DNA from 2 places in the Rathayibacter sp. KR2-224 genome. Region 1 is predicted to be linked to the other one. Evidence: predicted binding sites of a transcription regulator. Region 1 holds the regulator's gene; the other holds the start of a gene.

Region 1 (15,836 bases):
CTGCATGCCGACCCGATCGACGCGATCGCCGGTCCGGTACTCCCAGGCGAATCCGAGCTGCAGCCGCTGCCGTGGCTCGAACGTGACGGTGACCACGAGCAGGGGCGCCTCCAGGGCAGGGAGGGCGCGCAGTGTTGGGTTCGACCCATCCGTTCGGTGCACCGAAACCGACCTGGCCAGCACCGGATAGACCTCGTGCGCGAACTCGGGCACATCCTCGGGAGGCACCTCGATGGGTCCTCCGGACAGCAGCGTCAGCTCGCGTGGACTCACGGGTCGCGTGGTGGGCGCGAGTGTCACGAGCGGTGACGCCGAACTCCAGTCGATCAGCGCGAGCCCGTGGTCGGAGATCCCGACCGCGCTGGCGCCGGCGGCAGCCTGCTCACCGTCGACGACAATGCGCGGTGTCAGCACAAGGGCGCCGTCTTCCCTGCCGCTTGCCACGACCTCGAGCTCGGCCGCGCCGGCGAGGCTCACCCGACCAGACGCGCCGGCGTACGCGAGCTGGATCCCGCGCGCCTGGGCATCCGCGAGCATGCGCCACAGCAGAGGGCTTGCGTAGTCGTCGAGCACGAGTCGGGAACCATCGCCGCTCGAATAGCGGCCCGGCTCGGCCCGCGACAGCACGTCGAACTCGACGAACCAGCGCACCTGGGCGGGGTCGAGCCCGAGCTCATTGGTGCGGTACTGCAGCCCGCTCCAGCCGAACGAGGCGCTCACCCAGCCGCCGCGCTTTCCGGGAACCCCGGGCCTGGCGGTGACGAGGAGAGGCCCAGTGGATGCCCGCGACGCCGCCCGCGTCGTGTCGCCCTTGTGCTCCCACCTGCTGCGTGCTTCGCGTCGAGCCTTCTCACGCACCTCGATGAGCAGTGCAAGCGGGATGCGCGCATCCCCGGCTCCTGCCGCACGTCCGGTCAGCGGTAGCAGCGCGTCGCGCCAGTCTCTCTGCGGTGCTCCAGGACCACCAAGATCACCGGCCCCCGCCGCCGGATCGGGAGAAGCAGCGGATCCGGGCACCCGCTCATGGTCTCACGTGCCCCCGACGGCAAGTGCCCGCAGCAGCGAGACGGCGGCCTCGGCATCCACGCCCGCGAAGAACCTGGCGTCGGCTTCTTCCACAACGGCTACCGCCCGTTCCGCGAGTGCCTTGCCCTCCGCAGTGACGCTGATCGCCTTCGCCCTGCTGTCGTTCGGATCAGCGCTGCGCGTAAGAAGTCCCTTCGCCTCGAGACGCCCGAACACCTCGGAGGCCGTCTTCACGTCGGAGCCGGCCTGGGCCGCAACCTTCACCTGGTTCGGTGCCTCACCGGCGCGCCCGAGCCACCACGAACAGGCGAGCAGCACGAACTGCACATGGGTCAGGCCGAGCGGGGCGAGAGCGGATGCCATCGCCCGCTGCCACGCACCCGTCACCCGCCAGAGCAGAAACCCGGGGCTCTCGGCCGGACCACCGGCGAAGCGGGTGCCCCCACCGGATTCCGTGCCGGTGGCGGCCGAACGCGCCTTGTTCTGCTCGCGTGGGTCAGGCATCCGTCGACTCCGGCTCCATTTCCTGAGAGCCGCCGGCTGCAGCGTCGAACAGGCTCTGCATCGACTCGGGGAAGTCGCCGGAGATCTGCGGCCCCAACTCGGGGCCGACCTCATCGGCCGAGGGCCCGTCGATCTCGAGACGGTGCGTCACCCGCGTGCCGTTCTCCGTCGGAGCCAGCGTGTGCCGGAAGCGCAGCGTCAGGTCACCGAAGACGGTCTCATCGGCGTACGTCTCGTTCTCCACCAGGTCGACGATGGTCGAGTCGAACGTCTCCTGACCCTCTGGCGTGACGGAGACACGGGTGCCGACGGCGAACGGGCCGTGCAGCACGAACTCGTCGGATCCGTCGTAGGCGAGCCGGCCCTCGTGCAGCGCCCGGAGTGCCGCCCAAACGGCGGCAGGCGACAGGGACGTCTCGGCGGTGTGCTCGGTGCTCCACATGGTGCTGTCCTTTCGAATGGGCGTCGCTCTCGGCGTCCGCCTTATTTGATCTGTATAGAGATTATCCGTACATGGATTAAATCGCAACGCCTACGCGGCATTTCGATCTCAGCGCCGAAGGCAACTCTTGCTCAGCGCCGAAGGGCGAGTCCGGGCTCCGTTCTGTCGCCCTTCACGCTCAGGGCGCCGTGTACAACGGTTCGACGCCCTCGAGGTCAGCGGACAGCCCGATGTCGACGAGCACGAGCCTGCCGACGTACGCCGTCGCGGGGCCGTGCAGCAGCCCGGCCTTGTGGGCCCCGAAGGTCACGGTGACGTCGGCGGGCAGAACGGTTTCGTCGGGAACGTCGCCGGTGTCGACGTCCACGCCGCTCGGCAGGTCCACGGCAACGACCCGCCGACGCGGCGAAGCCACCAGTGGGCGAAGCGCCGCCACCACATCCCGAGCAGTCCCACGCAGCGCAGGGCTGCCGTGCGCGCCCGTTCCGAGGATGCCGTCCACCACGACGTGCGCATCCGTCGCCGTTTCCAGGACGGCCCCCACCGGGTCGTCGCCGAGCTCCGCGACCTGGCCACCCGCAGCGAGCGCGGCCTGCAGCCCGGCCTCGTGAACGCGCGATCCGAGTTGCGCGATGACCACATGGCATCCGGATGCCGCCAGTTCCGCCCCTGCGAACAGTGCGTCGCCGCCGTTGTTGCCCGACCCGACCAGCAAGAGCACGCCGGCCGCAGTGACAGGCTCGTCGAGTGCTGCGAGTTCGTCCCTGATCACCGATGCCAGCCCAGCGGCGGCCAGCTTCATGAGCGGTTCGCCCGCCTTCAGGTGCGGCTCCTCGGCGGCCCGGATCTGTTCTGCGGAGTATCCCCGGATCACGTCAGTGACGATACGCCGCGTGCCCGCTCCGTCGGTGATGCGCCCCCACCGCGCACCGATGCCGTGATCGTGAACTTCTGGTTGCGGTCCACCTGCCGCGTCGGCCCGACGAGGCGACGCAGCGACGGCCTGTAGTCCAGGTGCGAGTTGTACACCGTCCACAGCTCGCCGCCCGGGCGGAGGATGCGCGCGGCCGCTTCCACGAGCATCCGTCCGATGCGCAGGTCGAGGGCTGCACCGTTGTGGAAGGGCGGGTTGAGCAGCACGAGGTCGGCCGAGGCATCCGGGATGCCTTCTCCCGCGTCCTCCCGGCGCACCTCGATGCGGTCCCCGACACCGTTCGCCTCGGCGGTCGCTCGTGCGGATGCGGCGGCGGCAGCCGATTGGTCGCTTGCGACGACGCGCACTCCCGGGCGCCGCAGTGCGAGCGCGGCGGCGAGCACTCCGGTGCCGCAGGCCAGGTCGACCGTTATCCGCGCATCGGGGACGGCCTGGTCGAGATGTGCCAGCAGGAAGCGCGTTCCGATGTCGATACGGGTACCGGCGAAGGCGCCGCCGTGGGCACAGACCCAGAGCCCGGGCGGTACATCGGCGTGGAACTGTTTGCGGGGCCAGCCGGCGTCTTCGTCGTGGAGGTCGGGGTCGCTGGCCGAGGAGTCAAGCGACGGAGCGCCGGCCTTCGACCGCGGTGCGCGAACGGTCAGCACGCGTGCCTTCTGCCTGGCGAGCCCGACATCGACCCGCTCGAAGTGCCTGCCGAACACTTCGTTCATGGCCCGTGTCATGTGCTTCTGCATGCCACCAGCAAAGACGGTTACACCCGGATCGGCGTCCGCGGCGAGCATTCCGGCCACTTCGTCGAGAGCGTCGAGGCTCTTCGGCAGGCGTAGCAGCACAACGCGTGCCCTGCGGATGAGTCGGGCATCGAGCGGGTGCGACACGTAAGCATCCTCGAGGCCGAACCGCACCGCGTTGGCGTCGAGAGCGCGCTCGGCGACGACCGGATCCTGGTGCACCCGGATGCCATCACCCTCCGCGCCCCGCTCCCCGCCGCCTCGGGAGAGCAGCTGGGCCGCGGCCAGCGTCAGGCTGCCGAAGGCATCCCCGATCACGACGACGTCCGCGGGCCGGGAGCGAGCGAGTTCGTCTGCGGCGGTGTCGAGAATCAGCCGATCCGCGGCATCCGAGGCGAAGAGGTTGTTGGCCTCATGATCGGGCCAGCGGCGCAGTCGCTCCCATTCGAACTCGGCCATCCGTTCAGCCTAGGTCGGGCTGCACCACAGAGCCCCCGTGGGTACCTCGCCCTACGCCTGCTGCTGCAGCGCGGCCACCCGGTACTTCGCTCCCCGGTGGTCGTCGGGAACGCGGTCGCCCGCGCCGTGCAGCTTGTGGCGCAGCGTTCCCTCTGCATACTCCGTCGGATACGCACCGCGCTCCTGCAGCACCGGGATCACATGCTCGACGATGTCCTCGAACGTGCCAGGCGTGATGACGTAGGCAAGGTTGAAACCGTCGACGTCGGTTTCATCGACCCAGTCCTGCAGGAGATCCGCGATGGTCTCGCCTGAGCCCACGACGAACGGGCCGAGGCCGCCGATCGCGCCGTGCCTCGCGATGTCGCCCACGGTCCACTCGCGACCGTCCGCGTTGTTCTGCTGGAAGCTCGCGACCACCGACTGGATAGCGTTCGACTTCACGTTGCCGATGGGCTCGTCGAGCGCGTACTGCGACAGGTCGATGCCCATCCAGCCGGACATGAAGACGAGCGCGCCCTCCTCGCTCGCATAGCTGAGGTACTCCTCGTACTTCGCCTGTGCCTTCTCGTCGGTCTCGTCGGTGATGACCGTGAGCAGCGTGTAGATCTTGGCGGCGTAACGGTCGCGGCCGGCGGCCTCGAGGGCATCCCTGATCTTCTTCACCGTGGATGACACGATCTGCTTGGTCGGGCCGGCGATGAAGATCGCCTCGGCGTTCTCCGCCGCGAAGCGCACGCCCCGAGAGGATGCGCCCGCCTGGTAGATCACGGGCGTGCGCTGGGGCGACGGCTCCGCGATGTGGATGCCCGGAACGCTGTAGTGCTTGCCCTTGTGCCCGATCGCGTGCACCTTCGCGGGATCCGTGAATATGCCGTTCTCGACATCCTTCACGACCGCGTCGTCTTCCCACGATCCTTCCCACAGCTTGTAGAGCACCTCGAGGTACTCGTCGGCGTGGTCGTACCGGTCGTCGTGCTCCAGCTGATCGTCATGCCCCATGTTGCGGGCGGCCGACGGCAGGTATCCCGTCACGACGTTCCAGCCGATGCGGCCCTTGGTCAGATGGTCGAGCGTCGACATGCGGCGCGCGAACGGATACGGATGCTCGTAAGCGGTGCCCGCGGTGACCCCGAAGCCGAGGTGCTGCGTGACGTATGCCATAGCGGGAATGACCAGCAGCGGGTCGTTGACGGGCACCTGTGCGCCATTGCGGATCGCGGCCTCGTTCGTTCCGCCGTACACGTCGTAGGTGCCGAGCACGTCTGCGATGAAGATGCCGTCGAACCGGCCGCGCTCGAGCAGCTTCGCCAGCTCGGTCCAGTATTCGAGTTCTTTGTAGTGGTCGGCGCGATCTTCCGGGTGCTTCCACAGTCCGGACGTCTGGTGTGCGACGCAGTTCATGTCGAAGGCGTTGAAGCGGATCTGTCGTGGCATCCGTCCATGGTCGCGGACGACGATGTGCTCACCGTCCAGGGCTGCAACATTGCGTCATATGACGTCGGCGGGCCCGTCGGGCCTGCCTGCGGAGGTGCTCGGATGCTTACCGGGCGATCGCGTCGAGCTTCCCCTGCAGCTCCTTGTCGGTGGGCTCGACGAAGTGCGTGCCGTCGGGAAAGACGACGACGGGGATGTTCGTGCGTCCGCTGATCGCGTGCGCCTTGTCGGCCTGCTCCGGGTCAGCCTCGAGGTCGATGTACTCGTAGTCGGCGCCGACCCGGTCGAGCAGAGCCTTCGACCGGCGGCAGTCGCCGCACCAGGCGGCGCCGTACATGGTGACGCGATCGACGGGGGCTTCGGTGAGGTTCTGCGGCATGCTTCCAGCGTAGATCGGCTGCCTCAGCGATGAGTGAGAGCCGCCATCACGCCAGCCGCGCCCTGGCGAGCCCCGCCTCGACAGCAGAGGCGACGACGACCTGACCCGCCGCGGTGGGATGAACGTCGCCGCCCTGCATCAGGTCCGGTCTGCCCGCGAGTGGATTGCCGATGTCGAGGTAGGTGCCGCCGACGGCCGAGACCGCGGAGTCCAGGTCCGTGCCCATCTGATCGAGCTGCGCGGGCAGCCCGTGCTCGTTCCACACGGCGCTCACTCCGACGATCTCAGCGTGCGGCAGCGCACTATGCAGTTCTTCGGCGGCCTCGACCATGGCGACCTTCACCTCGGCCTCGGAAACACCGAGGTCGTTGCTGCTCGCCGAGAGCACGACGACGCCCGGATGCAGCGCGATAGCTTCGCGCACCTGCTCGAGGAATGTGGTGCCGTCGTCGCCCGCGCGTGCGAATCCGTCGCCGTCGGCGGCCAGATTAGTCAACGACCAGCCGTTGTCTTCGGCGATGAGCACCGGCCAGGCCTCATCGGCCTGCAGCCCGTGCCCGTCCATGATCGAGTCCCCGATCGCGACCGCGGTCGAGCGCCCGGTTGGTGCAGCAGCCGCCGGAGCGCCAGCCGAGAGGTAGCCGCCGACGGTCAACGCCACGGTCGCCAGCCCAAGCGCGGGAACGATCATCCGCTTCAGGTTCATAACGGTGAGGTTACGAATCGCAGTGAAGTGGGCCCATTGATTCGGCTATCCGGTTCCTATGACGCGCGCCGTGCGGCCGCCGCAGGCATCCGCTCCTAGACGAGCCGGTGCTTCTCCAGCCGCTCCTCCACCGCCGAGGCGATGACCAGCTGGCCGTCCACATTCGGATGCACGTCGTCGGACTGCATGTAGCCCGGCTTGCCGAGCAAGGGCTTACCGATCTGGATGTAGACGCCGCCGACCGACTTCACCGCCGCTTCCATGTCGTCATCGATCTCGTCGAGTTGCGCGGGCCGCTCGTTCTCGTTCCACACCGGGCTCACGGCGACGATCTTGGCCTTGGGGAGATCGTGCCGAAGAGTGTGCATCGCGGCGATCATCGATTCCTGCACATCGGATTCCGATACGCCCAGGTCGTTGCTACTGCCCGAGATGATGACCACGGACGGGTCGAACTCGACCGCTTCGGCGACCTGGTCGGCGAAGATCGATCCGTCGTCGCCGTGCGTGACGAATCCTGCCCCGTCGGTGGCAAGGTTCGCCAGATGCCACCCGTTGTATCCGGCGAGTACTGCAGGCCACGCCTGACCGGGCTCGAGCCCATGGCCGTCCATGATGGAGTCTCCGATCGCGACGACCGTGGTCGCGTTCCCGCTGGCAACCGGAACCACCGGCTGCGTGTGCACGCCGGCGGCCGCGAACACCGCGATGGCGACCGCGATGCCGCCAAGCACCAAGGCGGCCGCACATGCCGCGAGGGCGGTGGCGGCTGCGGGCATCGGTTTCATGAGCGGGAGGCTACGAGGCAAACTTCTCGGCGCGCTGGATGGCTACGGTCACCGCGGTCACCGATCGAGCGGCCGCCACACGACGACCTGGTTGCTGCGCCGCACGCGCGTGCCTGCCCGCAGCGAGACGACCTCGCCCTCCGATCCGGCGGCGAACACCCGGCGCCCCGGGCGGTTGAGCATCTCGTCGGCGAGCGCCGCCTCGAGTTCGCGCACGCGTTCGCTCAGATGAGTCACCTGGTTTTCGAGCTCGAGCACGCGGCGGATGCCTTCCAGGCTCACGCCCTCCGACCCGAGACGGGCGACCTCGCGCAGCTGCACTACGTCTCGCATGGAGTAGCGTCGCGACCGCCCCGCCGTGCGCCGGGGGCTGACAAGCCCGAGCCGGTCGTACTGCCTCAGCGTCTGCGGATGCATGCCGGCGAGCTCGGCGGCCGCGGTGATCGCGAAGACCGGCGTCGTCTCATCCAGTTCGACCATCATCACGCAACTCCCTCTCCAGCTCTTCTACCCCTTCACGGGCTCGGAGCCGGCATCAGCGCGCCGCGGCCCTTGCCTTCGCGAGCAACTCTTCGCGCGGATTCTCGTTCGGCAGGGTGCCCTCGAACGCCTTCAGGGCATCCTCGCTCTGCTTGCTCAGGTGCGAAGGAACCACCACCTGCACCACCGCGAGCAGGTCGCCGGTCGCCTTCTTCGTGGCGACGCCGCGGCCCTTCACACGAAGCACGCGCCCGCTCGGGGTACCCGGTGCCACCTTGAGCCTCACGATCTCGCCGTTCAGGGTCGGCACCTCGATGGTTGCGCCGAGCGTCGCCTCGGCGAAAGTGACAGGCACGTTGACGCGCAGGTTCACCCCGTCGCGTTCGAACACCGGATGCTTGCGCACCGTCACCGTGAGATACAGGTCTCCGCGCTCACCGCCGTCGGGCGACGGGCGCCCCTTGCCCGGAACGCGGATGCGCTGCTTGTCGCTCACACCTGCCGGGATGCGCACTTTCACCGTCTCGCCATCCACGGTCAGGTGCACCGTCTCACCGGTGACCGCGGTCTGGAAGTCGATCGTGGTGGACGCCGAGACATCCTGTCCCCGGGTCGGGCCGCCGTAGCCCCGGAAGCCGCCGCTGGTCTGGCCGAATCGGCCACTGCCGAACAGGCCGCCGAGCAGATCGTCGTACTCGCCCTGCTGGAACGTGTAGGACTGCCCGCGGTTGCCCTGTCCGAACATGCTGCCGAAGACATCCTCGAAGCCGCCTGCCCCTGCGCCGCCGCCGGGCGCCGTGAACCGGGCGCCCGATCCCATGGCGCGTATCTGGTCGTACTCCTTGCGCTGCTCCTCGTCGGAGAGCACCGAGTACGCCTCGCTGATCTCCTTGAACTTCGCCTCGGCCTGGGCGTCACCCGGGTTGGAGTCTGGGTGGTACTGGCGGGCGAGCTTGCGATACACCTTCTTCAGCTCGGCCTGCGAGGCGTCTTTGGAGACGCCGAGCACCTTGTAGAAGTCCTTGTCGAACCAGTCCTGACTTGCCACCCGGCACCTCCTTCCACAATTCTGTTGTCTTCGCTCGCGTGTCCGCGCCACGTTGCCGCAACTGCGCCACACAATCCGGCGCAATTGCCACGAAGTGGCGCGGACACGCTGAGGTTCGGTCTACTACTCCGGAACCGCCACGACCACCTTGGCCGCGCGCACCAGCGTCGAACCGAGCGTGTAGCCCACCTCGACAACCTCGACGACGGTCGCCTCCGTCACCTCTGGCGACGTCTTCTGGAAGATCGCCTCGTGCACGTTGTGGTCGAACGGCTCGCCTGGGGCACCGAACGGCTGGAGTCCGAGCTTCTCGGATGCCGCGCGCAGCTTGCCCGCGATGGTCGCGAACGCGGTGTCGGCCTCGAGGTCGCCGTGCTTCTCGGCCCGGTCGAGGTCGTCGAGCACCGGCAGGATGGCCTTCGCCGTGTCGGCGACCGCGCGCTCGCGCTCGGCCTCACGGTTGGCTTCAGTGCGCTTGCGGTAGTTCGCGTACTCCGCTGTCACCCGCTGGAGGTCGGCGAGCCGCTCGGCCGCCAAGTCCTCTGCGCTGGACTGACCGGAGAGGAAGTCGAGGTCGGCGTCGGAGAGGGATGTCTCGACATCCGGTCCCTCGTAACCCTCGCCGGTATCCACGACCTGCTCGTGCTCGAGGCCGGCTTCGCTCCCTGAGCCGGCGGAGCGAGTCGAAGGGTCGGACCCTTCGACTCCGTGCTCCGCACTCCCCTCGGGGACCTGTGGCGCATCGCCATCCGGCCGACGAACCTCGCCCGTTTCGGGGTCGATCCGTCGCTTGTCGCGGATGACCGGCTCCTCCGGCTCTTTCGATTCGTCGTTCTGTGCCATGACTACTTAGCCTGCCCTGAGCTCTTCTCGTCCTCGTCGTCGACGACCTCGGCATCCACCACGTCCTCCTCCGGGTTCGGCACCTCGCCGTTACCCGGGTCGGCCACGTTCGGGTCGCCCTGCTGCCCCTGCGACTGCGCCGACTGGTAGATCGCCTCGCCCAGCTTCTGTTGGCTCGAGGTGAGCTTGTCGTACGCCGTCTTCACGGCCTCGTCGTCCTCGCCCGCCAGAGCGGACTTCAACGCGTCCACGTCGCCCTGAACGTCGGTCTTGACGTCGGCGGGCAGCTTGTCCTCGTTGTCCTTGATGAGCTTCTCGATCGAGTAGACGAGCTGCTCGGCCTGGTTGCGCGTCTCGGCGGACTCGCGGCGCTTCTTGTCTTCGGCGGCGTGCTCCTCCGCCTCGCGAACCATGCGCTCGATGTCGTCCTTCGGCAGGCTCGAGCCGCCGGTGATCGTCATCGACTGCTCCTTGCCAGTGCCCTTGTCCTTGGCGGACACGTGCACGATGCCGTTCGCGTCGATGTCGAACGTGACCTCGATCTGCGGAATGCCGCGCGGAGCCGGCGCGATGCCGGTCAGCTCGAACGTGCCCAGGGGCTTGTTGTCGCGCGTGAACTCGCGCTCACCCTGGAAGACCTGGATCGCCACGGACGGCTGGTTGTCGTCGGCCGTGGTGAAGGTCTCGCTCCGCTTGGTCGGAATGGCCGTGTTGCGCTCGATGAGCTTGGTCATGATGCCGCCCTTGGTCTCGATGCCGAGGCTCAGCGGAGTGACGTCGATGAGCAGCACGTCCTTGCGCTCACCCTTCAGCACACCGGCCTGCAGGGCGGCGCCCACGGCGACGACCTCATCGGGGTTCACGCCCTTGTTGGGCTCCTGGCCGCCGGTCTCCTGCTTCACGAGCTGGGAGACCGCAGGCATACGGGTCGAACCACCGACCAGCACGACATGCGCGATGTCGGAGACCTTGATGCCGGCCTCCTTGATGACGTCCTGGAACGGCTTCTTCGTGCGGTCGAGCAGGTCGCTCGTCATCTGCTCGAACTGGGCACGCGACAGCGTCTCGTCGAGGTTCGCCGGTCCGTTCTCGGTCAGCGAGAGATACGGGAGCTGGATGCTCGTGCTCATCGAGCTCGACAGCTCCTTCTTCGCCTGCTCGGCCGCCTCCTTGAGGCGCTGCAGCGCGATCTTGTCGTTCGAGACATCCACACCCGTGGTGTCCTTGAACTTCTTGATCAGCCACTCGACGACCCGCTGGTCCCAGTCGTCGCCACCGAGCCGGTTGTCACCGGCGGTCGCGCGCACCTGAATGGTGGAGAAGTCGTCGTCCTTGCCCACCTCGAGCAGCGACACGTCGAACGTTCCGCCACCGAGGTCGAAGACCAGGATGAGCTCGTCTTCCTTGCCCTTGTCGAGGCCGTACGCGAGCGCGGCTGCGGTCGGCTCGTTGATGATGCGCAGCACGTTGAGGCCCGCGATCTCACCGGCCTCCTTCGTGGCCTGACGCTCGGCGTCGTTGAAGTATGCGGGAACCGTGATGACGGCATCCGTCACGGAGTCGCCCAGGTACTGCTCCGCGTCGCGCTTGAGCTTCTGCAGGATGCGCGCCGAGATCTCCTGAGGCGTGTACTGCTTGCCGTCGATCTCCTTCTTCCAGTCGGTGCCCATGTGGCGCTTGACCGAGGTGATCGTGCGGTCGACGTTCGTGACGGCCTGGCGCTTTGCGGTCTCACCGACCAGCACCTCGCCGTCCTTTGTGAATGCCACCACCGACGGGGTGGTGCGGAATCCCTCCGCGTTGGCGATGACGACCGGCTCGCCGCCCTCGAGGACGGAGACGACGGAGTTCGTCGTTCCCAGGTCGATACCTACTGCACGTGACATGTGTTCTGTTTCCCTTCCTCGGGCGCACCTCACGTGCACCCTGATGGCCCGGCGCCTTCTGCGCCCGCGGCCGAAGCCAGTGGAGCGAAACCCCTCGAATCGCTCCTGCACCGCACGCTCGGCGGCGAAATCGAAGCGACCCGAGAGTTGAGTCTCGCAGGCTCAACTTATGCCAGCGCTGGATGCCCTGTCAAGCGGCGACCCGTAAAGTTGAGCTCACTCATATCAACTTCGGAGGATCGAGTGCTATTCCCTCCGTCGGCGTCTGCGAGCCTGGGCAAGCGCTACGTCAAACGCTGGACGGGGTGCTCGGCGTGTGCGGATCTGATCGCGCCGCGACGTAAAAACACACGAGATAGCAGCACATCGCCAGTGCCCACAGGGTCGACATGATCATCGAGCTGACGTCGAGGCCATAGATGACGAAGCTCGCGCCGTTGAACCCGGCCCCGAGCACCGCGAGTGCGCCGACGACGGATGCTGTGGCATACAGGGCGCTACGTGGCCTGAGCATCCAGAGCAGGTTCACGAGAGCTCCGGCCGCCAGCACGAGCCCGAGCACCGCGTGAGCCACGAGCCACGGCTCACCGTGCGGAATCAACCACGCGAGCGAAGCCACCACACCGGAGAAGTAGTCTGACGCCTGCGCACCTGGATGATGAGCCGGTACGGTCACGAACAAGTTCGCAATCATGCCCAACACGAACTGCGCCACGAGTGCCAGGCACACTACGAGGTTGACCGCGAGCAACCGCATGGAACCATTGTCGCCGCTCAGTAGGTGACGCCGCCTGGAAGGACGACGGGCGGCCGCGGTGTTCGATTGAAGTCGAAGTCGGCCGCGATGTTCCCGAGTTCGGGGTTCTTCTCTCGAACATCTGGTCGCGGGTCCGGTCTGCCATCGGTCGCGGGGTCGAGGCGTTGCCCGTGCAGAAAGTCGTCTTCGATGAACTTGACGTAGGCATCGTGGCTGAGGGTCTGGTGGTCGATGTATCCGGTTCGGGCGTAGGGGCTGATCACGATTCCCGGTACGCGCAGGCCGTAGCCGTTCTGGTCCACTACCGGAGGATTCACGTGATCGTAGAAGCCGCCCCAGTCATCCCAGGAGAGGAAGATCGCCGTGCTCGACCAGTCCGGACTCTTCATGACGGCATTCACCAATCCGGTCACGTACGCCTGGCCTGTACTGACCTTCGCCGGGGGATGCTCGCTCACCTGACCGCTCGGATCGATCCAGGTCACCGCGGGCAGCGTTCCAGCCTTGGCGGCCGAGTAGAACTTCGTCAGTGACTGGATGTTCCCCAGCTGCCCGTCCTGCTTCACGGTGTCGAAGTAGGGGAGCGGGTTCCAGATCCCGGGCGTCTTGGCGTTCTGCTTGACCGGCGCGCACGTCATGGCCGAGTCATCCTCGCAGTCCGGTTCGGTGCCGTTGAACACGTAGTAGCCCCACGAGACCTTCTGCTTATGCAGAAGATAGGTGAGATCGGTCCACGCGTAATCAGGTGGTGCGAGGGCGTTGGATGCCGCGATCAGTTTCTGCTTGAGTGCGTCGGGCAGCGTCGCCTTGTCCACCGCTGCCTGGCACGCTGACAGCGAGTCGGCGGCCGAGCAGTGCTGCTGGATCAGTGCGTGCAGCTGTGCCGCGACATCGGGGGTGATGCCGATCTTCGTCAACTGAGTCTGGCAGGCAGGCTTCGCCATGCCCCCACGACATGCACCGATCAGGTTCTTCTTCACGGCGCCACCGAAGTCTGGAGGGTTGCCGGGGTTCTGCAGTTCGTTGACGCAGCTCTGCGGGTCGCCGGCCTTGCTGCATTTGGCCGACCACTCGGACACCATGTACAGGTGCGAGGGCAGACTCCACGACGCGTTCGACTCGAAGAGGTGGTCGTCGAGGACGAAGTCCTTCGCGTAGGACCAGTAGTTCGGGATGTCCGCACCCGTCTTGTAACCCATGACGTCCGTCTGTGTCCCGCCTGCGCATGACGGCGCGTTCGGGGCGCATTTCGTCTTGGCCTGCTCTGCTTGACCGACGAAGCCGTCCATCTTGCCGGCGTCGACGTCGGCCGTCGCGTTGGTCGCCCCGTGTGGTCCGCCCGAGTTCACATCCGCCGGGTCGTGGTACGGCTTGTCGCACGAGTTCCTGGCAGGGTCCGGAACACAGACGCTGGGCGATCCGTTCGCCATAGGGATGCCGTCGGCGCCGGGAAATGTTCCGAAGTAGCTGTCGAACGACCGGTTCTCCTGCATGATCACCACGATGTGCTTGATCTTCGAGATACCCGATTCGATACCCGTCCCCGGTGCACCGGATGCGGGCGCACCGGCTGCCTGCCCTGCACCGAGCGCGCGCACTGCGGCCAGATCCGAACGCACTCCGAAGACCACCCCTAAGGTGACCGTCAGCACGACCAGCGCGGTCACGACAACAGCCGCCGTGACCGCCAGGACACGGCGCGACCGCGTCCACTTCTTCAACGACGATCGCCGCGACCGAGACGGATTGGGCATGCGCCAACGATGCTCCGGCCACGACATCCCTGGATCAGAGTTGTGTAACGGATCTGTCAAGACTCCCTGAACCTGCTCATGCGCAGGGTGCTCCGTGCGGGCCGCGTGTAGGCATCCGCTCGCGGGGTCGGCCGGGGATACGGTGTTGCGATGAGATGGCGCCGTCTGCTCGCATTCGCCATCGACTGGTGCTGCATGCTCGGCTGGGTTGCGGTCGTTGCAGCAGTGGGCATCCCGCTGTACTCGACGGGGATGCTCGACGTCACCGGCGTGCTGGCCCAGAACCTCGTCGGACTCACTGTGGTGGTGCCGATCGTCGTGGCAGCGGCCTGGTGCGAGTCGCGTTCCCGCGCGGCAACCCCGGGCAAACGCGCGTTCAGGCTCACCGTCGTACATGGCGATGATGTCGGCCGGGGGCGGCCGACCTTCGCGCGAGCCCTACTACGGAACGTCCTCAAGCTCGGGATTCCCTGGGCGATCGCCCACGCTGCCGTGTTCGCTCTCGTCGACACGTCGGCATCCGGACCGATTCCCGGGTGGGCGCTGTGGCTCTTGGCGGCAGCCTACGTTCTGCCCCTGCTTTGGCTGATCTCGCTTTTCACTCCGACCGGGCGCACCGCATACGACCGACTGAGTTCGACGCGGGTGGGTCTCACCCTCGCTCGCGCTCACCAGGGATCTCCTGACCGACAGCCCCTAGCCTGACCGGATGCGCAAACTCGACTGGGGTCATCGCAACATCCGCGATCTCGGCGGGCTGCCTACTCCGCTGTCGCCAACGGGAGCCACGCTTGCCGGCCGTGTCGCCCGTGGCCCCCGGCGCGAACTACTCACCCACGACGGATGGGCGGCGGCCTCCGCATGGGGGCTGCGGTCGATCGTCGACCTCCGCAACGACGATGAGCTCGGCAGACGGCCCGGTGATCCCGTCGCGGAGCCGCCCGTGCACGTCTCCATCGTGCTCAGTCCCACGGAAGACCAGGAGCATCCGGAGTTCCGGTCGGTCTGCATGCCCATCCTCGATTCCCCGGAGTACTGGCAGCACAACGTGCGCATCCTCCCCGGGCTGGTGCGCGACGCCCTTCTGGCAATCGCGTCGTCCGCTCCAGGTGTACTCGTGCACTGCTCGGCCGGCCGCGACCGTACGGGCATGATCAGTTCCCTGCTGCTCGCGAATGCGGGCGTCGACGCCGACGACGTTGTCGCCGACTACGCGGAATCCGTGCGCGCAATGGCGGGAACCGCGGCCCACGGTGGGCCGACGCTCGACCGTCAGGCGTCCTGGACACCTGCGCAGGTGGACACGTGGCTGAGCGACGTCGAGCCGCATGTCCGCGACCTGGTGGCCGACGTCGACGTCGTGTTCGCGCGACTCGAGCTCGAGCCGGATGCCCGTGAGCGGCTTCGAGCCCTGCTCACCGAGCCGGAACTCGGCTAGGCCCACCGCACGCGCGTCGGCACCTCGGGCAGGCCGACGCAAGCAGCCGTTTTCAGGACATGGGCGCGCCCGTCGACACAGTGTGGTCGCCGCCCCGACTGTCCTGAATTGCGGTTGCCGGCCCTCCGGGCCACTTCGCGGATTGCGGGCACACCGGCGCGCTGAGCCCTCCACCGAGCAGGATTCGCCCGCCACAATCCACAGGGCTCACGATCCGCAGG
Region 2 (15,836 bases), on a different contig from region 1:
ACAACGTCTCGACGTCGAGCCGCATCGCGCGGGAAGAGATCTTCGGACCGGTTCTATCGGTGCTCACGTTCCGCACACCCGACGAGGCGATAGCGAAGGCGAACAACACGCCATACGGGCTCTCGGCGGGCATCTGGACCGACAAAGGCAGCCGCATCCTCGCCGTCGCCGACCGGCTCCGCGCAGGCGTGGTGTGGGCGAACACGTTCAACCGTTTCGATCCCGCCTCGCCCTTCGGCGGGTACAAGGAGTCCGGCTACGGCCGCGAGGGCGGCAGGCACGGCCTGGCCGCTTACCTGGCGCCGCGTTCCGCGCCGCCAAGAAGGGCGGCAGCAGTAGCCGAGCGAGGCGACGCTTCCGCATCGCAGTCGTCGTCTGCGGCGAAGCGCCGCAGCAAGAAGGAAGGGTCCGCCCGATGAGCCGCTTGGCAGTACCCAAGACGTACAAGCTGTTCATCGGTGGAGCGTTCCCGCGCAGCGAATCGGGCCGTACCTACGAGGTGGTCGCAGCTGACGGCGGATTCCTCGCCAATGCGGCAAAGGCATCCCGCAAAGACGCGCGCAACGCGGTCGTCGCCGCACGCAAGGCTGTGGCGGGATGGTCGGGCGTGACGGCGTACAACCGCGGACAGGTGCTCTACCGTGTGGCCGAGCTGCTGGAGGGCAGACGCGCGCAGTTCGTCGAGGAGGTGCGGGCATCCGAGGGCCTCTCGGGCGAGGATGCCGCTGCGCAGGTCGACGAGGCCATTGACGCGTGGGTCTGGTATGCGGGCTGGGCAGACAAATACGCGCAGGTCACTGGCAACGCGAACCCGGTTGCCGGACCGTACTTCAACATCTCCGTGCCCGAGCCGACCGGAGTCGTCGCGGCCATCGCGCCGCAGGGCGGATCCTCGCTGCTCGGGCTGGTCGCCGTCGTTGCGCCGGCGATCGTGACGGGCAACGTCGTCGTCGTGGTCGCCGACGAGAGGCATCCGCTGTCGGCCATCTCGCTCGCCGAGGTGCTCGCGACGAGCGACGTCCCCGGTGGTGTCGTCAACGTGCTCACGGGCTCGCCCGCCGAGATCGCGCCTTGGCTGGCGTCGCATTCCGACGTGAACGCGCTCGATCTCACGGGTGGCGAGACCCTCGACTGGGTCGATCTGCAGATCTCCGCCGCCGAGACGCTGAAGCGCGTGCTTGCCCCGGCGGGCGGCGAGCTCGACGTTCGTTCGCTCGACCGGATTTCGGCATTCGTCGAGACGAAGACCGTCTGGCACACCAAGAGCATGCGCTGACCTTCGACGGCGTCGATTCAGTCCTCGGTTGCTGACTGTTCTCCGACCATTAGTCAAGTGGTCGCGCGTCGCCGCCGTAACGGGCGATGATAGGAGTTCCGCGGCGGAAGGAGCGACATGTCTGACGAGGTGTCGACCGTCTTCGTGGGAGACAGCATCACGGCAGGCGGTCGCTGGGACGAGTGGTTCCCCGACGAGCGGTCGCGAAACCTCGGCGTTGCAGGCGACACAACGGATGCCGTTCTCGCCCGACTCGACGACATCATCGCTTTGCAGCCAGACACGGTGGTGCTCCTGATCGGCACCAACGACCTCGCCTGGCGTCGTTCCGCCGAGCACATCGTTCGCAACATCGAGATGATCCTGGTGTCGCTACGCAGAGAGCTTCCCGACTCTCAGCTTCTGGTGCAATCCGTCATGCCGCGCGAAGCCGCGTACGCGGAGACGATCAAAGACGTCAACCGCCACTTGTGGCAGTTCGCCTCGACCGTCAGGGCGCAGTACCTCGACCTGTGGCCCGCATTGGCAGGTGAGGACGGCGCGATCGACCCCCAGTTCTCCGACGACTCCCTGCACCTCAACGAGAACGGCTACGAGGTCTGGGCCTCCGAACTGCGCGGAGCACTCGAGACCCTTCACAGGGTGCCCCCGACCAGCCGGCCCATTCTGCTTCCGCGCGAGCACCTGCGGCACCGCAGGTAGCTCAGGCGTCGCATGCGGGCGGGCAGTGCCTGGTCAGTCCGCGGCGGTTTCGAGTGCGCGGGTGAACGCGGTAAGCGCCTCAGGCGAGAACAGCACGAAGCGCACGAGTTCGAGTCGATCGATCGTGGGCGCACGTGTCACGGCCGTGCTCACAGCGACGCTTGCGGCGCCCTGCATCGGCCAGCCGTAGACCCCGGCTGAAACAGCAGGGAAGGCGACGGATGCCACCCCCAGCTCACCCGCGACCTCGAGTGATCTCGCGTACGCGCTCTGCAGCAGCGGTGTTCGGTCCTCGCGTTGCGACCACACCGGCCCCACCGTGTGGATGACGTACCTCGCCGGAAGGCGACCTGCTGTCGTGCTCACCGCATCACCCGTCGGCAGTCCGTCCGGATACCGGGTACTCCGCAACTGGCGGCTCTCGGCGAGGATGTCCGGCCCACCCGCCCGGTGGATTGCGCCGTCGACGCCGCCACCGCCGAGCAACGAGGAGTTCGCAGCATTGACGACGGCGTCGACGCGCTGCTGAGTGATGTCACCGAGCACGGTCTCGAATCGCACGCCGTTCACCGTGCGAAATGCCGGGGCGTCGTCTCGCGCCAAGGTCAGCCCCGGTTGTTGGAGAGCTCGAACACCCTGAGCAGTTCCTCCACCGCGCGCTCGCGCTCGTCGCCGCCGGCCTCGAACTGCTCGGCGACATGCGTTCGCAGATGGTTCTCGACGAGCAGCTTGTTCAACGAGCCGAGCGACTTTTGGATGGCAAGGGACTGGGTCAGGATGTCGACGCAATAGTCCTCGTTCTCGATCATCTTCTCGAGCCCGCGCAGCTGGCCCGTGAGGATGCGCGCACGGTGCAGGGCCCGCTTCTTGATGTCGTCGATCACGGTCCCAGGCTAGGCGGTGCGCGGGAATTTCGGGCGGGGGTCGATCTCACGCGCCGTCGTCGGCCCCGAACAGGGGACTGTCGTGGCCCGCCCGGGCCTTCTTACACTGGCGGCGGATCCTCAGGACCCGAAACGCCACCCGAAGGCGTTGCGCCGACCCGAAAGGCGCAAGGAGGTACCCGCGTGCTCAAAAATCTGTCCCCCTTGATGTCCGGTGCGCTTTTGCACGCCCTCGACGAGGCACCCAGCGGAGCGTGGATCGCGATCGTGAGCCCGGAGCATCACGCTCCCGACGGCATCCGACTGCCTCCCGAATCCGTGGAAGCGGTGGCGGCAGCCATGCTGGACGTGACCCCGCTCGACCCGGACGCTCCCATCGTCATCGAGAGCGACGACGAGCTCAGCGATGTCGCGTTCGCGGTCGCCGGACTCGCGGCAGACGCAGAAGGTCGCCGCTTCACCATGCTCCCGGTACCGGGAGACACGTTCGGCGCGCTGCTGACCGAGTGCAGCGTCGTCGTCGCGGTGGATGCGGGCGAGCGGTTCGGCTTCCTGCTGCGCAAGGGCCACTGCTGAACCGTCCGGCGTGGCACGACCGCGCCGGAGCATGCGGGTAGGCTCTGCCACGATGTCCCGACCTGGCTCAGCACCCACCCTCGCCCGCCTCGCCCTGCTGCCCGGGCTGCTCGGCGCTATCGTCCTGATCGCCGCGCTTGCTCTGATCGGGGGCTCCTGGTATGTCTGGGTGCTCTTCGCGGTGGCCATCCTCGCGCTCATCATGTGCGTGTTCGCCGTGCAGGCGAAGGCGTACTGGTGGCTCATCGGGCTCGTGCCGATAGCCGTCGTGTTCAACCCCGTGTGGCCGCTCCCCATCCCAGACCTGTGGCTCAGGCTCCTACACCTGGCCGGGGCCGTCGTGTTCATCGCCGCGGGCATCGGCATCAAGGTGCCGGCCGAAGAGGGCAGGCAGGGTCCGGCCGGCCGCTACGGCGGAAAGGCCGGCGGATCGGGAAGGAAGTGACATGCCTTTCGCGATCAAGCGTGCCTACGAAGCACCTTCGCCCGATGACGGATACCGGGTGCTCGTCGACCGGCTGTGGCCGAGGGGACTGAGCAAGGAGCAAGCGCGGCTCGACGAGTGGAACAAGGATGTCGCACCCAGCACCGACCTGCGCAAGTGGTTCGGACACGACCCGGCGAAGTTCGACGAGTTCCGCGTTCGCTACCTCGCCGAGCTGCACGGCAACCCGGCCGTTGAGGCTCTGAGAGACAAGGGTGCCGCCGGCAAGGTGACCCTGCTGTACAGCGCGCACGACGAGCAGCACAATCAAGCAGTGGTCCTGCTGGACGCCTTGCACGGAGCCGGCTGAGGCATTCGACAACACACTCGACGCGCCCGCGTGGTTCTATGGTCACGCAAGCAGCCGAAGTGCCGTAAAATGGGGCACCGTCGGGGTTCTGGCATCCGCCGGACACGTCTCGTCGGCTGCATCGCAGGCGACCATCGGGCTTCAACGATTGCCCCCCGCATCGGTCTCGTCATCATGGCGTCTCACGACGTGACCGGACGCATGCGGGCGGAAGCGCCGCCACCCCGCCGCCCCACCAGGAGCGGCCCGCATCTGCGCGGGCCCTCACGCACAGGAGGATCATGCCGCACACCGGCGATCGCACCGCTCAGGCATCCCGCCGTTCCGGGTCTCGTCATTCGAACAACGACGGGCTCATCCCCGTGCTCGCGCGCCGCGTGCGCGAGGTCGAGTCGAAGGCCGTGACGGGCAAGAAGCTCGGACCGACCAACCGCACCAAGTTCCAGGTGATCGCACTGCTCATGCGCGAGGAACGCGCAAGGGCCAAGACGGATCCCGATCTCAACGATGCCGCGAGGGCAGAGCAGCTCAAGCGACTCGACGGAATCGCAACGATCCTCGCCAAGACCGCCGCCCGCGACACTTCGCTCATCGCCCTGCTCGAGTCGTCAGCGCCGCCCAGCCCGGCCGCCCAGAAGATGCGCAGAGACTGGCTGCTGGAGTCCGGCGTCGAGCTCGAGCCCGACGACCTCATCATCACCACCGAGGCGCCCAAGCCGAAGCAGGAGGTGCTGCTGTCGCCCGAGCTGGCGCAGAAGCAGGTGATTCCGCAGTCGGTGCGTGCCAGGCAACTCTCCAACCCATTCCTCGCCCCCGACTTCGCGCTCGCGAGCCACTCCGCACCCGCCCCGCGCCGGCGCCTTGATTCCTGGGAACTGCTCGGCCCGCTTTTCAAGTCGTTCGAGTACGGGTCAGGGGGACAGGCAGCCAGCATGGAGCTTCCCCAAGCCCCCAAGATCGACAGGTACTCTCCGTCCGGCATGGAGCTCATGAAGCACCAGGCGCGGTTCGTGGAGTCGGTGCGGCAGGGGCATCGCAGCTTCCTGCTCGCCGACGAGCCCGGGCTCGGCAAGACGGCGCAGTCGGTGCTCGCGGCATCCGTCGCCGGTGCGTATCCGCTGCTGGCCGTCGTGCCCAACGTGGTGAAGATGAACTGGGCGCGCGAGGTCGAGCTGTGGACTCCTCAGCGGCGAGCGACGGTCATCCACGGCGACGGAGAGGGCCTGGATGCATTCGCGGACGTCGTCATCGTCAACTACGAGGTTCTCGACCGGCACCTGGCATGGCTGTCGGAACTCGGCTTCCGCGGCATGGTGGTCGACGAGGCGCACTTCATCAAGAACCTGCACTCGCAGCGCTCTCGCTACGTGCTCGGGCTCGCCGACGCCATCCGCCACACCGTCTCCGACCCGCTGATGGTCGCGCTCACCGGAACGCCGCTGATCAACGACATCGACGACTTCAGGGCGATCTGGCAGTTCCTCGGCTGGATCGATGGAACCAAGCCGACGGCGGAGCTCATGGAGAGACTCGACGAGACCGAGCTCACTCCCGCCGATCCCGGCTTCTACACAGCGGCGCGAGAAGCGGTCATCGACATGGGCATCGTGCGACGCAAGAAGATCGACGTCGCAGCAGACCTTCCCTCCCGCCGCGTGGTCGACCTGCCGGTTGAGCTCGACGACGAACTCGGCAGGTCCATCAAGGAAGCCGAGCGAGAACTGTCGTCGCGACTGGTGCAGCGCTACCGTCGCGCTCAGGCGGCGGGCGTCGGCGAATCCGTCTCGAGCGACGAGGACGAGCGCCGTGAGCATCTCATCCGCATGGTCGCGCATGCTGAGCTCGAGGAGTCGAAGGGTCAGAAGACGGGCGAGAACGTCTTCACCATGGTTCGCAAGATCGGCCAGGCCAAGGCGGCACTTGCAGCGGACTACGCGGCCCAGCTCGCTCGATCCGTTGGCAAGGTGGTGTTCTTCGCCAAGCACATCGACGTGATGGACCAGGCAGAAGAGGCTTTCGCCGCAAGAGAACTGCGCAGCGTCTCGATCCGAGGCGATCAGACCACACTGACCAGACAGCGCGAGATCGACGCCTTCAACAGCGACCCGGGCGTGTCTGTAGCGGTCTGCTCACTCACCGCCGCCGGTGTCGGGCTCAACCTGCAGGCGGCATCCAACGTCGTGCTGGCCGAGCTCAGCTGGACAGCGGCCGAGCAGACGCAGGCCATCGACAGGGTGCACCGCATCGGGCAGGAGGAACCGGTGACCGCCTGGCGCATCATCGCCGCTCAGACCATCGATTCCAAGATCGCCGAGCTCATCGACTCGAAACAGTCGCTTGCCCTGCGCGCGCTCGACGGCGTCGACGTCGAACCCGGATCGGCCGACTCGGTGCAGTTGGACGCACTCATCTCGCTGCTGCGCGACGCGCTGTAGTCGACGAAGACCTCAGACGTCGTCCTCGTCGAGCTCGTCGTCGAACACGACCACGCGTTCTTCATCGGGGTAGCCTTCGTCGGCCTCGATGTCGATCGGACGTTCGTCTTCGTCGGCGAGGACGGCTTCCTCGTTGATCTCTGGTTCGTAGTCGCCCTCCTGAGCGGCCGCGAACTCGTCGTACTCCGGATCGGAATCGGCAGGAACTGCATTGGCGTGCTCAGTCATGCAGCCAGGGTAGCCCCGCCCGCTCGTGGGTCGCGAGGGGCCCCGGTGGAGGTCAACGGCGCTTGACAGCTGCGCAAGACTGGGAAGATGAGCAAGCAGCACGGAACATCGACGATCGAGATCGAGCGCAAATACGACGTGAGCGATGGCGCGGGCGAGCCGGCCTTCGTCGGCGTCGGGCCGATCGCGGTCATCGAGGTGCCGGAGGTGCGTGAGTTGGACGCCGTCTACTACGACACGCCCGACCTGGCGCTGGCCAGGGCACGCGTCGCACTGCGCAGGCGCGAGGGTGGGCCGGACGCGGGCTGGCACATCAAGCGCGAGGCCGACGAGGGCCGCACGGAGCAGCACTGGTCGCTCGGTGAGGAGTCCGAAGCGGCAGCGCGAGCATCCGTTCCCGACTGGGTCAGGGACGAGGTGCGCGAGGTGGTAGGCGACCGAGAGCTCGTACCGGTAGCGCGCGTGCGCAACCATCGGGTGGTTCGTCGTCTGTTGGATGCCGCGGGTTACCCGGTCGCCGAGTACTGCGACGACCACGTGACGGGGGAGAGTCTGCTGACGGGCGCCAGGCAGGAATGGCGCGAGTGGGAGATCGAGCTGTCTGCAGCTGCGCCCGACAGCCGTCGGGCGCGCAACGAGCTGCTGGACGGGCTTGAGGCCGTGGTGGTCGAGGCTGGGGGTGCACCTTCCAAGAGCTCCTCGAAACTGGAGCGCGTTCTCAAAGGGCCGAACACATGAGACCGCCGGGGACCGGCCGTTTTGGAGCAGGCAGACCGCCTCAGGCATGATCGTTGACGTATCGATGCATACCTGGAAGAGGCGCACAGATGAAGATCGGAATCCTCACCTCGGGCGGTGATTGTCCCGGCTTGAACGCGGTCATCCGCGGGGCCGTGCTCAAGGGCGATCGCGTGTACGGCGACGAGTTCGTGGGATTCAGGTACGGCTGGCGCGGCGTCGTCAACGCCGACATCGTTCCGCTCGACAGACACAGCGTGCGCGGCCTCTCCAGGCAGGGCGGCACCATCCTCGGCTCGAGCCGCACGAACCCGTTCGAGGGCGACGGCGGGGGGCCGCAGAGAATCCAGCGGATGCTCGACGAGAACGACATCGACGCCATCATCGCGATCGGGGGCGAGGGAACGCTCACCGCGGCCCGTCGTCTCGTCGACGAGGGCGGCCTCAAGGTGATCGGCGTGCCCAAGACCATCGACAACGACCTCGCGGCCACCGACTACTCGTTCGGCTTCGATACGGCGGTGGAGATCGCCACCGAGGCGATCGACAGGCTCCGAACGACAGCCGAGTCCCACCAACGGTGCATGATCGTGGAGGTGATGGGCAGGCACGTCGGCTGGATAGCTCTGCACTCCGGCATGGCAGGCGGCGCGCACGCCATCCTCATCCCGGAGCGGCCGCAGTCCATCGACCAGATCTGCGAATGGGTCGAGCACGTGCGCGACCGTGGCCGGGCGCCCGTCGTGGTGGTCTCCGAGGGCTTCCACCTCGACACGATGGAGGGTGCGCACTCGCACAAGGGGCTCGACGCCTTCAACCGGCCACGTCTCGGCGGCATCGGCGAACTCCTCGCCCCCATGATCGAGGAGCGAACGGGCATCGAGTCGCGTGCAACCGTGATCGGACACATCCAACGCGGCGGTGTCCCGAGCGCGTACGACCGAGTGCTAGCGACCCGCCTCGGCATGGCGGCTGTCGACGCGGCTCAGACCGAACAGTGGGGTTCCATGGTTTCGCTGAAAGGCACCGACGTCGAGATCGTCTCGATCGCCGACGCCACGGGCGGCCTCAACACCGTTCCCGACTACCGCTACGACGAGGCGGCGCTGCTGTTCGGCTGATGCGCGGCGAGTCCGAGCACGTCGAGCAGCCAGGCCAGCTCGAAGGCCCGCTCACGCCACGCGTTGTAACGCCCGCTCACGCCGCCGTGCCCAGCTGACATCTCCGTCTTCAGCAAGACGTCGGCCCCGGCCTCGCGCAGGCGCGCGGCCCACTTCGCCGGCTCGACGTAGAGCACCCGGGTGTCGTTCAGGCTCGTGACGGCGAGGATGCGCGGGTAGCCGCCGGCATCCTGCCGCACGTTCTCGTACGGCGTGTACGACTTCATGTACTCGTACACGGCCTGGTCGTGCAACGGGTCGCCCCACTCGTCCCACTCGATGACGGTGAGCGGAAGGTCGGGATCGAGGATGCTCGTCAGCGCGTCGACGAAGGGCACGTCGGCCAGGATGCCGGCGAACAGTTCGGGCGCGAGGTTCGCCACGGCCCCCATCAGCAGGCCCCCGGCACTGCCGCCCTCGGCGACGAGCCGGTCGGGCATCGTCCAGTTGCCGTCGATGAGGTGGCGTGCGCAGGCCACGAAATCCGTGAACGTGTTGCGCTTGCGGGTGAGCTTGCCGTGCTCATACCAGTGGCGCCCCAGCTCGCCGCCGCCGCGCACGTGCGCGATGGCGAACACCACGCCACGGTCGAGCAGCGACAGACGCGCCACCGAGACGGCGGGATCGATGCTGTGCTCGTAGGAGCCGTAGCCGTACAGCTCGAGCGGCGCCGGGGTGCCCGGTGAGACGAGGTCCTTGCGGAACACGAGCGAGATGGGCACGAGAGTGCCGTCGTCGGTTCGCGCCCACTCGCGACGCTGCTCGTAGGCATCCGGGTCGTAGTCGCCCAGGATCGGTTGCCGCTTCAGCAGACGCAGTTCGGACGCGCGATCGGGGGCATCCGGGAACCAGTCGTAGACGGTAGACGGTGTCACGAGGGATCCGTAACCGAGACGCACCGCCGGCTGCGCCCACTCGGGATTGCCGGCCGTGCCCACCGTGTAGAGCGGCTCGTCGAACGTGAGCTCGCGGAGCTCGCCGTAGCCCGCATCTCGCAGCGGCAGCACCGCGACCCTCGTGAGCGCCTCCCTGCGGTACTCGACGACGACTCGCGAGGCGAACGCGTCGGCCGATTCGAGCCGCAGCCCAGGCTGATGCGGAAGGATGACGCGCCGCTCGCCCTGCGGGTCGGATGCCGCGACATCCACCAGCTCGAAGTCCTCAGCGCCGTCGTTGTGCACGATCAGCAGCCTGTCTTCGCCGGCTACGAGCGCGTGCTCGACCGAGTACTCGACGCCCTCACGCCGCGGCCACACGACGACCGGGGCCGCTGTGGGATCGGATGCCGGAATCAATCTGGACTCGCTCGTGATCGAGGATCCGACGCCGATCTCGATGTACGACCGGCTGCGAGTGACGCCGACGCCGACCCAGAATCTCTCGTCCGCCTCGTGGTGCACGGCCACGTCGGCTGAGGCCGCCGTGCCGAGCTCGTGCCGCCAGATGGTGTCTGGACGCCATGCGTCGTCGACCGTCGCATAGAACGCGTAACGGCCGTCGGGGGAGAGCGCCGCGCCGGCCGAGGTGTTGGGCACCTCGTCGGAGAGGTCGCCTCCCGTGGCGAGGTCACGTACGCGCAATGTGTACCGCTCGTCCCCGATGATGTCGACTGCGTAGAGCAGGCGGCTGCCGTCAGCGCTCACGTCGAACGTGCCCAGCCGGAAGAACTCGTGTCCCTCGGCTTCGGCGTTGGCGTCGAAGAGCACCTGCTCCCCGGGCAGGGCCGGCGTTGCAGGGTCGACGTCGGCTACGGCAGGCGGCGTCCAGTCGTCCTCGGAGGCGATCGGAGCGCGGCATTGCACGCCGTACTGCTTGCCCTGGAAGGAACGTGAGTAGTACCACCACCGCCCCTCCCGCACAGGAACGGAGAGGTCGGTCTCCTGCGTGCGGGAACGGATCTCGTCGAAGATGCGATCCCTGAGCGATGCCAGGTGACCGGTGCGTGCCTCTGTGTACTCGTTCTCCGCCTCCAGATGCGCGATCACCTCGGGATCGTCCTTGTCCCGCAGCCATTCGTAGGGGTCGTCTACGGAGTCGCCGTGGTGCGTTCGCGTGAACGGAACGCGCTTGGCAACGGGAGGCTGCTGCACCGCACGATGTGTCGGGGCGTGCTTTCGATCGGTCACGGATGCTTCTGAGTCGGCAGAGATGCGGCCTGCTGTGGCTTGGGGGTCGGGCATGTCACAACGCTATCCGTCCGGTGCGCATGCCCGGGCGAACGCCGTCATCGTGCGCGGTCGGTAGCGTTGGCGCATGAGCATTCCCGAGCGGCAACTGAACGACGGAACGACCATCCCAGCCATCGGCTTCGGCACCTATCCACTGCGCGGTGGGGAGGCCGAACGCGCCGTCGCCACGGCCATCGAAGCGGGTTACCGGTTGATCGACACCGCGGTGAACTACGGGAACGAGGATGCCGTCGGGCGCGGCATGCGGGCATCCGGCTTCGACCGCTCCCAGCTGATCGTGCAGACCAAGATCCCGGGTCGGCATCACGGCTACGACGAGACCTTGGCCTCATTCGAGCGGTCGCGGAGGACTCTCGACATCGACGTGATCGACGTCTACCTGATCCACTGGCCCAATCCCAGCGTCGATAGGTACGTCGAGACCTTCAAAGCGATGATCGACCTGCGCGACAGGGGCCTGGTGCGCACCATCGGGGTCTCCAACTTCACCGAGGAGTTCCTCACGAGGCTGCAGCGCGAAACGGGCGAGCTTCCCGCCGTGAACCAGGTGGAGCTGCATCCGTATTTCCCGCAGGAGCGGTTGCGCGAGTTCCACGAACAGCACGGCATCGCCACCGAGGCGTGGAGCCCGCTCGGCAAGAACTCTCCGGTGCTGTCCGAGCCGGCGATCGCAGATGCCGCCGCAGCTCACGGCGTGACACCGGCCCAGGTGGTGCTGAGGTGGCACGTCCAGCTGAATTCCGTACCGCTCCCCAAGTCGGGCGGCGTGGAGCGTCAGAACGAGAACATCGACATCTTCGGCTTCGAGCTGAGCGAGGACGAGGTGGCTGCCATCACCGCGCTCGGCAAGCCGGACGGCCGGTTGTTCGGGGGAGACCCGAACCACCACGAGGAGCAGTAGGGCTCGGAAGCACGAAGGCGGGGCCGGGGTTTTCGCCCCGGCCCCGCCTTCGCTATGGAACCGTTTGTGTCCGCTGAACGGATGGACCGATCATGCGCCGATCGGTCTCTCCTGCTTCTCGCGCTTCTCCTCGACGGTCACCGTTGGATGCTCGTTCTCGCTTCCAGAGGCACCGCTGGTCACCGCGATCTTGCGCGGCTTGGCCTGCTCGCTCACGGGGATGGTGACGCTGAGCACGCCATTCGTGTACGTCGCAGAGATGCGTTCGGTGTCGATGCCCTGGCCGAGGCTCAGCTGGCGCAGGAACGACCCGGACTGACGCTCCCGGGTGATCCACTTCACGCCGTCACCGTTCGACAGCGTGCGCTCGGCGCGGATGGTCAGCAGCTGACCGTCGACGTCGATGTCGACCGACCCCGGGTCGATGCCTGGAAGGTCAGCGTTCAGCACATACGTGTCCCCGTCGCGGTACAGGTCCATCGGCATCAGCCTCGGTCCCTGGCCGCCGCCGAACATCGCGCCGGCCAGCCGGTCGAGTTCGCGGAACGGGTCGTAGTTGGTTGCCATGGGTACATCCTCCTTCGTTCGATCCACGATGATTCAAGAGTTGAGCCTAAGCGACTCAACTATGGTCAGATTAGCACTCTAATAGTGAGAGTGCCAACGATGCTTCGGACCATTTCCGTCCGCTCTGCGCGAACCGCGGCGCCCGCCTCTGCCCGGCCTTCCGGGCAGAATGAAGGGATGTCGCAGACGCAGGATGACCGGAACAAGCGTGATGGTGCGGTACAGAACCCGCGCGACATCGCACGAGGGTTCGACGAGCGTGCAGACCACTACGACGAGTCGGCGTTCCATCGGGCGTTGGCCGAGCAGACGGTCGCCTTCGCGGGAATGGACGGCGTGCGCACGGTGCTGGACGTGGCGACGGGCACGGCGCTCGTGCTGCGGGCGATGCCTGCGTCGGTTCGCAAGGCGGGCGTCGACATCTCGCCGGGGATGATCGCCGTCGCTCGCCGGCATCTGCCCGATGCGGAACTCGTCGTGGCGGACGCCTCGGCCGACCTTGCATTCGACGATGCGTCGTTCGATCTGATCACCTGCGTGACCGCGCTCCACCTGCTCCCGAGTCCAGAGGATGCGCTCCGCTCCTGGCGACGACTCCTCGCGCCAGCGGGACGAGTTGTCGTCGGCGGATTTCGTCAGGACGACGCGTCTGACGTTCCGGAGGTGGCGGAGGCGATCAGCCACGGAGCCGAGCGGCGTCCGCATGGAACGCATGACCATCTGCATGCTCGCGTCGGTTCTCCGGACAAGCTACGACGATTGGCCGACGCGACCGGCTACACGATGACCCGTTCCCAGACCTGGGTGAACCGGGACCCGTTCGAGGTGTGCCTCATCGCGGAGTTCGTGCCGGCATCCTGACACGACGCGGCGCCGCCCTTCGGGCGCCCGTAGTGAAGGGCCCGCCCGGAAAGCGGACAGCATGCACTGCGGCCCACGACGCATAATGGCGGGATGATCACGACCGAGTTGGCACGCGAGCTGCGACAGCAGGGCCTGGTATGGCATCCGGCATCCGGCGACGTGTTCGCGATCGACTCCGGCGAGTTCGACGGTGAGACCTTCACGGTGAGCGAGATGACCATCGAGGCACACGAGTTCGACACCGGTACGATCCTCGGGTTCAACGGAACCACCGAATGGGCGCTCGACTCGGTGGCGGTGGAGAAGGCGGTGTGGCTGCCACGTGAAGACCAGTTGCGCTCGCTGCTCGGCGGCACCTTCGTCTCGCTGAGCCGAACGGATGCCGGTGAATATGTCGTGGAGACCGCTCGCGAAGGCGTGCGCGCACGCTTCGAGGCGAGCGACGCGGAGACCGCATACGCGAACGCCGTGCTCGCCTTGATCGCGCAGGCGACCGCGGACACGGCATCCTGATCGGGTTCCTCGCTTAGACGAGGTAGCGATCGCCCGCCCGGGCTCAGCTGACGTGCACGTGCGGCCTGCGCTTGGCATCGCGCTCGGCCTGGCGCAGGACCTCTCTCGTCACGGGCGCCACCTCACCGGTTCCGGTGATGAGGAAACGGAACATGTTCGCGATCGGGTTTCCCTCGTTCCATTGGAAGTAGATCTCTGGAACGATGCCCGTCTCGTCCCTGATCTGCAGTAGCACGGCGGCGATCGTGTTCGGCACGTTTCCGCTCGTGACCTGCAGCACCCGGTAGCCGTGCTTCGCCACGCCCGTCACCTCCAGGTCTTCCTCGAAGTCGGAGGAGTCGCTCGGCAGCACCTCGAGGAAGATGATCGGCGAGCCCTGCGGGATGTGCGCGAAACGTCGCTCGTCTTTGCTCTTCTTGGCGTACTCGCTTGCGGTGTCGCCGTCCGGCTCGTGCGAGATGATGCGGATGGCGCTGAACTCCTCGGCATCTTCGGAGACGAAGCCGGCTGCCGTGAGTCCCAGCCGCACCGATGTGGCGCGCAGCTGGAACGAGCGGCGCACGCGCGAGAGGATCGAGACGGTCAGGATGCCGACAATGAACAGTCCTCCGATGCGAACACCGTCAGGACGCTCGACGACGTTCGCGACCATCGTGTAGGCGAAGACCGCGGAGATGACCGCGAACGCGATCATCCTGCCCTTCTGCCGTTTGCGCATGGCCGAGAGCATCACGGCGACCGATGCCGACGTGATGAGTACCAGCACGCCCGTTGCGTATGCGCCGCCCTGAGCGTCGACGCTCGCATCGAAGACCACGGTGATGAGGTAGGCGATGAGCGTGAACACGACCACGAGCGGTCGAACGGCCTTCGCCCACTGCGGCGCCATGCCGTAGCGCGGCAGGTAGCGCGGCACCAGGTTGAGCAGGCCGGCCATGGCAGAGGCGCCCGCGAACCAGAGGATGGCGATGGTCGAGATGTCGTAAACGGTGCCGAATGCCTGCCCGAGGTATTCGTGGGCGATGTAGGCCAGCGCACGGCCGTTCGCCTGGCCGCCCGGCTGGAATTCCTTCTGCGGAATGAGAACCGTGGTGGTGAAGCTCGACGTCAGCAGGAAGCAGCTCATGATGATGGCTGCCGTGGTCAGCAGCCGTCCGGCTCCGCGGATGCGTCCAGCCGGATTCTCGTCGGTGTCGCCCGGGGCGCCCTTGATCTGCGGCATGACTGCGACGCCGGTCTCGAATCCGGAGAGCCCGAGGGCGAGTTTGGGGAACACGAGCAGTGCGATCCCGGCCACCAGTAACGGGTTGCCGTGCGAGGCGCTGAGCGCACCCCACCAGTCGCGCACCAGGATCGGATGCTCGAAGACGTGCGTTATCGACACGGCCACGACGACCGCGTTGAGCACGAGATAGACGCCGACGAGGATCGTCGCGATCCCGATCGCCTCCGAGAAGCCCATCAGGAACACCGCGCCGAGCAACGTGATGAGCACGAGGGTGATGGGCAGGTTGGCGCCATGGAACCATGCGGGCGCAAACGGGTTCTCGATGGCGTGCGCGCTGGCATCCGCGGCCGACAGCGTGATGGTGATGATGAAGTCGGTTGCTGCGAACCCGAGCAGTACGAGCACGAAGAGCTTGCCGCCCCACCACGGAAGCAGGCGTTCCAGCATGGCGATGGAACCCGAGCCGCGGAAGCTCTCCTTCGCGACCCGCCGATACACGGGCAGGGCCCCTGCCAGCGTGAGCAGCACCAGCACGATCGTCGCGAAGGGCGAGATCAGGCCGGCGGCGAGGGCGGCGATGGCGGGCTGGTAGCCCAGCGTCGAGAAGTAATCGAGACCCGTCAGGCACATCACGCGCCACCAGGTCTGCGGCTTCTCGGCGGATTCGGCATGCGGTCCGGACTTCGGAGCTGCCATGCCTTCCAAGAACCAGGCCCGGAATCGGCCACCCGGCTGTGCGGTTGCGGTCACCCGGCAAGACTATGTGGGCGCGGGGCCGACG

What was found. The regulator HspR, encoded in region 1, represses chaperone genes until heat shock. The targets are predictions, from matches to a motif close to AAGTTGAGTCNNNNNGACTCAACTT.
Region 2: the regulator HspR is predicted to act here: its motif matches at 12,488-12,512, upstream of ACO2Q7_RS15415 (Hsp20/alpha crystallin family protein).

The regions. Positions count from the first base shown of each region.
Region 1 is NZ_JBMSEB010000001.1:2,162,048-2,177,883, forward strand. Features, by position in the region: gene ACO2Q7_RS09860 (DEAD/DEAH box helicase) at 1-1,017, opposite strand, end outside; gene ACO2Q7_RS09865 (MarR family winged helix-turn-helix transcriptional regulator) at 1,030-1,530, opposite strand; gene ACO2Q7_RS09870 (polyketide cyclase) at 1,523-1,972, opposite strand; gene ACO2Q7_RS09875 (NAD(P)H-hydrate epimerase) at 2,151-2,846, opposite strand; gene ACO2Q7_RS09880 (class I SAM-dependent methyltransferase) at 2,843-4,099, opposite strand; gene ACO2Q7_RS09885 (LLM class flavin-dependent oxidoreductase) at 4,151-5,536, opposite strand; gene ACO2Q7_RS09890 (glutaredoxin family protein) at 5,643-5,915, opposite strand; gene ACO2Q7_RS09895 (SGNH/GDSL hydrolase family protein) at 5,962-6,621, opposite strand; gene ACO2Q7_RS09900 (SGNH/GDSL hydrolase family protein) at 6,717-7,409, opposite strand; gene ACO2Q7_RS09905 (heat shock protein transcriptional repressor HspR) at 7,467-7,889, opposite strand; gene ACO2Q7_RS09910 (DnaJ C-terminal domain-containing protein) at 7,945-8,937, opposite strand; gene ACO2Q7_RS09915 (nucleotide exchange factor GrpE) at 9,061-9,780, opposite strand; gene dnaK (molecular chaperone DnaK) at 9,783-11,666, opposite strand; gene ACO2Q7_RS09925 (hypothetical protein) at 11,956-12,423, opposite strand; gene ACO2Q7_RS09930 (alkaline phosphatase family protein) at 12,441-14,177, opposite strand; gene ACO2Q7_RS09935 (RDD family protein) at 14,328-14,882, shown strand; gene ACO2Q7_RS09940 (tyrosine-protein phosphatase) at 14,887-15,615, shown strand.
Region 2 is NZ_JBMSEB010000003.1:88,076-103,911, reverse strand. Features, by position in the region: gene ACO2Q7_RS15485 (aldehyde dehydrogenase family protein) at 1-419, shown strand, start outside; gene ACO2Q7_RS15480 (aldehyde dehydrogenase family protein) at 416-1,276, shown strand; gene ACO2Q7_RS15475 (GDSL-type esterase/lipase family protein) at 1,394-1,978, shown strand; gene ACO2Q7_RS15470 (O-acetyl-ADP-ribose deacetylase) at 2,012-2,539, opposite strand; gene ACO2Q7_RS15465 (metal-sensitive transcriptional regulator) at 2,584-2,862, opposite strand; gene ACO2Q7_RS15460 (hypothetical protein) at 3,046-3,438, shown strand; gene ACO2Q7_RS15455 (DUF6804 family protein) at 3,491-3,883, shown strand; gene ACO2Q7_RS15450 (DUF488 domain-containing protein) at 3,885-4,232, shown strand; gene ACO2Q7_RS15445 (DEAD/DEAH box helicase) at 4,514-6,667, shown strand; gene ACO2Q7_RS15440 (hypothetical protein) at 6,680-6,895, opposite strand; gene ACO2Q7_RS15435 (CYTH domain-containing protein) at 6,983-7,633, shown strand; gene ACO2Q7_RS15430 (6-phosphofructokinase) at 7,723-8,754, shown strand; gene ACO2Q7_RS15425 (S9 family peptidase) at 8,724-10,973, opposite strand; gene ACO2Q7_RS15420 (aldo/keto reductase) at 11,047-11,883, shown strand; gene ACO2Q7_RS15415 (Hsp20/alpha crystallin family protein) at 11,974-12,450, opposite strand; gene ACO2Q7_RS15410 (class I SAM-dependent methyltransferase) at 12,628-13,311, shown strand; gene ACO2Q7_RS15405 (hypothetical protein) at 13,405-13,827, shown strand; gene ACO2Q7_RS15400 (amino acid transporter) at 13,871-15,751, opposite strand.